Regions from separate parts of the Bacillus sp. es.036 genome, predicted to be linked through region 2. Evidence: a T-box and tRNA genes for the amino acid it is inferred to sense, from the RefSeq annotation. Region 2 holds a T-box; the other holds one or more tRNA genes.
The links. The T-box of region 2 lies ahead of leuS (leucine--tRNA ligase). A T-box ahead of a tRNA ligase gene usually reads a tRNA of that ligase, here a tRNA-Leu.

Region 1: it has a tRNA-Leu gene. The T-box ahead of leuS (leucine--tRNA ligase) is inferred to sense a tRNA for this amino acid. The anticodon was not compared.

Annotation. Positions count from the first base shown of each region.
Region 1 is NZ_PDIZ01000003.1:126,897-129,353, forward strand. Features, by position in the region: gene cmpA (cortex morphogenetic protein CmpA) at 1-69, opposite strand, end outside; gene ATG70_RS19390 (SprT family protein) at 171-623, shown strand; tRNA gene ATG70_RS19395 (tRNA-Asn) at 799-873, shown strand; tRNA gene ATG70_RS19400 (tRNA-Ser) at 877-967, shown strand; tRNA gene ATG70_RS19405 (tRNA-Glu) at 975-1,049, shown strand; tRNA gene ATG70_RS19410 (tRNA-Asp) at 1,100-1,175, shown strand; tRNA gene ATG70_RS19415 (tRNA-Gln) at 1,210-1,284, shown strand; tRNA gene ATG70_RS19420 (tRNA-Lys) at 1,289-1,364, shown strand; tRNA gene ATG70_RS19425 (tRNA-Leu) at 1,372-1,456, shown strand; tRNA gene ATG70_RS19430 (tRNA-Leu) at 1,496-1,581, shown strand; tRNA gene ATG70_RS19435 (tRNA-Arg) at 1,592-1,668, shown strand; tRNA gene ATG70_RS19440 (tRNA-Pro) at 1,688-1,764, shown strand; tRNA gene ATG70_RS19445 (tRNA-Gly) at 1,773-1,846, shown strand; tRNA gene ATG70_RS19450 (tRNA-Ile) at 1,855-1,931, shown strand; rRNA gene ATG70_RS19455 (16S ribosomal RNA) at 2,102-2,457, shown strand, end outside.
Region 2 is NZ_PDIZ01000001.1:2,418,315-2,420,771, forward strand. Features, by position in the region: gene leuS (leucine--tRNA ligase) at 1-1,027, opposite strand, end outside; T-box leader at 1,091-1,320, opposite strand; gene ATG70_RS12390 (hypothetical protein) at 1,483-1,695, opposite strand; gene ATG70_RS12395 (class I SAM-dependent methyltransferase) at 1,911-2,457, shown strand, end outside.

The DNA.
Region 1 (2,457 bases), on a different contig from region 2:
TAACTTGATTTGGCGTCGATCTTTCTCAAGATAAGCTTGTTTCAATTGGTTTTTAAACCAAACAGGCAACGTAATCCCCTCCTTAAGTGATGACACATCTTAAATGTTGATGTACATTAGTTTATGAGAAACGGCTTGTATGTGTTCGAAAGAGAAAGGATGAAGAGCGTATGAACGAAAAGGAATTACAACAGCTAGTTGAAACGATCTCTGAGGAGTTTTTTGGACTCGCTTTTCGTCATAAGGCGATGTTCAATGCTCGATTAAAAACAACGGGCGGACGTTATATGCTCAGGTCTCATAATATCGAATTTAATCAAAAGCATTATGACGAGTTTGGTCAAGACGAACTCATTGGTATTATTAAACACGAGCTATGCCACTATCACCTTCACCTTCAGAAAAAAGGTTACAAACATCAGGATAAAGATTTTAAACGACTTCTTAAGGAAGTAGGTGGATCGCGATACTGTCAGGTAGTACCTGGGCAACGTAGAGTTGAGCCGTTTAAGCATTTTTATGAATGTGGAGAATGTAAGACGAAGTATAGTAGAAAAAGAAAGATGGACATAACACGGTACGTATGTGGAAAATGCAGAGGTAAATTAATTCAAATTAATTAAAAGTAGTTATTGACGACCTAGATTGTATGTGGTAAATTAATAAAGTCTCTTCGGAGAGCACGTCTTAATCAAACACATGACAGTTAATTAATTTTAAAAAACTGTTGACTTTGTTTGCAGGATGAGTTATTATATTAAATGTCGCCGATAACGGAGGCAACAACTTAAATGTTATTCCACAGTAGCTCAGTGGTAGAGCTATCGGCTGTTAACCGATCGGTCGTAGGTTCGAATCCTACCTGTGGAGCCAAACGGAGAAGTACCCAAGTGGCTGAAGGGGCGCCCCTGCTAAGGGTGTAGGTCGCGTGAGCGGCGCGAGGGTTCAAATCCCTCCTTCTCCGCCATTTTTATGGCCCGTTGGTCAAGTGGTTAAGACACCGCCCTTTCACGGCGGTATCACGGGTTCGAATCCCGTACGGGTCACCAACTTAATTCTTAAAAATGTTTTAACAACATGATATGTAATCAGTTATAAAGGTCTCGTGGTGTAGCGGTTAACATGCCTGCCTGTCACGCAGGAGATCGCGGGTTCGATTCCCGTCGAGACCGCCATTATTTCTAAAACTAATCTGATTATATAACTTGTTGGGCTATAGCCAAGCGGTAAGGCAACGGATTTTGATTCCGTCATGCGCTGGTTCGAATCCAGCTAGCCCAGCCATGTTGAGCCATTAGCTCAGTTGGTAGAGCATCTGACTTTTAATCAGAGGGTCGAAGGTTCGAGTCCTTCATGGCTCACCACTTATTTGCGGGTGTGGCGGAATTGGCAGACGCGCTAGACTTAGGATCTAGTGTCTTACGACGTGGGGGTTCAAGTCCCTTCACCCGCACCAATTTCTTTTATAAACGAACGTTTCATCAAGTTACGATGTGCGGTTGTGGCGGAATGGCAGACGCGCTAGCTTGAGGGGCTAGTGGGGGAAACCCCGTGGAGGTTCGAGTCCTCTCAACCGCACCAAATATAATATGCGCCCGTAGCTCAATTGGATAGAGCGTCTGACTACGGATCAGAAGGTTAGGGATTCGACTTCTCTCGGGCGCACCATATTACTTTTAAAAAATGTCGGGAAGTAGCTCAGCTTGGTAGAGCACTTGGTTTGGGACCAAGGGGTCGCAGGTTCAAATCCTGTCTTCCCGACCATCAATATCGCGGGTGTAGTTTAGTGGTAAAACCTCAGCCTTCCAAGCTGATGTCGTGGGTTCGATCCCCATCACCCGCTCCATTAAAGATGGGCCTGTAGCTCAGCTGGTTAGAGCGCACGCCTGATAAGCGTGAGGTCGGTGGTTCGAGTCCACTCAGGCCCACCATCTTTTCTTAAAAAACTTGTTGACACTGACAAACACATCATGGTATGATGGTTTGGTCGCTGAAAACGACAACGAAAGAAACGAATTGCTCTTTGAAAACTGAACGAAACGCCATGTAAGTAGTTGTTTCTACGGAAACAAAAATTGTTTTAAAAGCTAGATTAAGCTTTCTATCGGAGAGTTTGATCCTGGCTCAGGACGAACGCTGGCGGCGTGCCTAATACATGCAAGTCGAGCGAAGAGATGGGAGCTTGCTCCCTGATCTTAGCGGCGGACGGGTGAGTAACACGTGGGCAACCTGCCCTGCAGACTGGGATAACTCCGGGAAACCGGAGCTAATACCGGGTAATACATCGCACCGCATGGTGCAATGTTGAAAGTTGGCTTTCTGAGCTAACACTGCAGGATGGGCCCGCGGCGCATTAGCTAGTTGGTAAGGTAATGGCTTACCAAGGCGACGATGCGTAGCCGACCTGAGAGGGTGATCGGCCACACTGGGACTGAGACACGGCCCAGACTCCTACGG
Region 2 (2,457 bases):
CGTCATGAGCAGGAACAGCCATGATCGCACCAGTTCCATAACTCATAAGCACGTAATCTGCTACCCAAATCGGAAGCTTTTCATTGTTTATTGGGTTAACTGCATAGGCGCCAGTAAATTCACCAGTCTTCTCTTTTGATAGCTCTGTTCGCTCAAGATCACTCTTTGTTTGAACTTTTGAACGATAGCTCTCAACTTTGGAAATTTGTTCACTCGTCGAAATTTTATCAACTAGAGGATGCTCAGGTGCCAGCACCATATAAGTTGCGCCAAACAGTGTATCTGGACGCGTCGTAAAGACATCAATTGACTCATCATAACCATCAATTGTAAAGGTCACTTCAGCGCCTTCGGACTTCCCAATCCAGTTTCGCTGCATTTCTTTAATGCTGTCAGACCAGTCAAGGTCTTCTAGATCTTCAAGCAAGCGATCCGCATATTCCGTAATTTTTAAGACCCATTGCTTCATTGGTTTACGAACAACAGGATGACCGCCGCGCTCACTCTTACCGTCAATGACTTCCTCATTCGCAAGAACAGTTCCTAGCGCTTCACACCAGTTCACAGCTACTTCGTCTACGTAGGCAAGACCTTTTTCATATAATTTCGTGAAAATCCACTGTGTCCATTTGTAATAATGCGGATCAGTTGTATTAATTTCTCGATCCCAATCGTATGAAAAACCAAGCTCTTTAATTTGTCGACGGAATGTATCGATGTTCTTTTGTGTAAAGTCACGTGGGTTGTTACCTGTATCAAGTGCATATTGTTCTGCTGGTAGTCCAAATGCATCCCATCCAATTGGATGAAGGACATTGTATCCCTGCATTCTTTTCATACGAGATAAAATATCTGTTGCCGTATAGCCTTCAGGGTGTCCAACGTGCAGACCCGCTCCAGATGGATAAGGGAACATATCGAGTATATAAACTTTCTCACCTTGTGCGTCATTCTCTGTTTTAAATGTTTTGTTTGTTTCCCAGAAGTGCTGCCACTTCTTTTCAATTGATTTGTGATCAAATGCCATTGCTACTCTCTCCTTCCAGTCCTTACAGAAAAAATAAAAAACCTCCCATCCCCGTTGTTTATCAACAGGGACGAGAGGTTGAGAATCTACTATTCACAATCACCCGCGGTACCACCCGGCTTAGTGCTAAAAAAAGCACTCACTTAAGGCCTTTAACGCAGGCATACGGGTCACCTTACTCCATTCAGGTTCCGATTCAAAGGTGAGTTCGCAAAGGTTCTATGTTAACTTCCACCAACCGTTAACTCTCTAGCAATAGAATCCTTGGTACTATTCCTTATCATTATCTTTAACTTCACAAATTACGTATATAATTTGTATTGTATGAAGACTTGTGATAAATGTCAAGAACATTATCAGAATAGCCGCTTTTTTCGTGATCTATACATCTCCAGATACAATTTGTTTTTCATTAAGTATAGAAAATATAAAAAAACGTACCCATACTGGGCACGTTATCCTTTGCGATGCTTTTTCTGACTCGCCGAATCGTCTTTTGAGTGCGGCTTATCTTTTTCTTCTCTCTGTTCTTCTTTTAAATCTTCTAATGGAATTGCATCCACATTCATTTCTGAAGTATCCTCATCCAATTGATTCTTTTCTTTATCAGGTAATTGCTCAGGGTTATTGGTTTCACCTTGTTTGTGTGCCTTTTCGTTCTTTGCCATATGATCACCTCATTTATTGTTTACTAGTTTGTACCACACTCCATATATTCCCAAACATTTATGAAAGTTAGTTGGAGAAAAAGATCGAACATGGTAAAGTCATAATTAGTTAAAACATCGCTTTCTAGACGTCTGCATTCACGATAAGTTGTTCAAGTCAGGCAGCAGACAAATGAAGCAAAGAATATTTTTACTGACAGAAAGGAATAGACATCATGACCCTTCAACGTATCTTACCTTTTACAAGAACGCTACTGGACTCAGTCTTAGCAGAAGGTGGCGTTGCTATTGACGGTACTTGTGGAAATGGACACGACACTCTCTTTCTAGCCGAATCGGTTGGTAAGTCAGGCAAAGTGTATGGATTTGATATCCAATCTGAAGCAATAAAATCGACCGAAAAAAGACTGCAAGAAGCTGACCAATATACCCAGGTCGCTCTATTCCAGGAGACTCACGCTTCCATTAATAACAACATTGAGAAGGAACATATAGGGAAAGTTTCTGCCGCAATCTTTAATCTTGGTTACCTGCCAGGAGGAGATAAATCCATTGTCACTAACGCTGAAGAAACAATTCAATCTGTAACAGATATCTTACGTTTGCTTCATTCAGGAGGACTTCTCATTCTAGTTGTCTATCCAGGGCATCCAGAAGGAAAAATTGAAAGTGAAAAGGTCACAAATTTCGCTACCGATCTTAATCAGTCACATTTTCAGGTTCTAAAATATCAATTTATTAACCAAATCAATGATCCCCCCT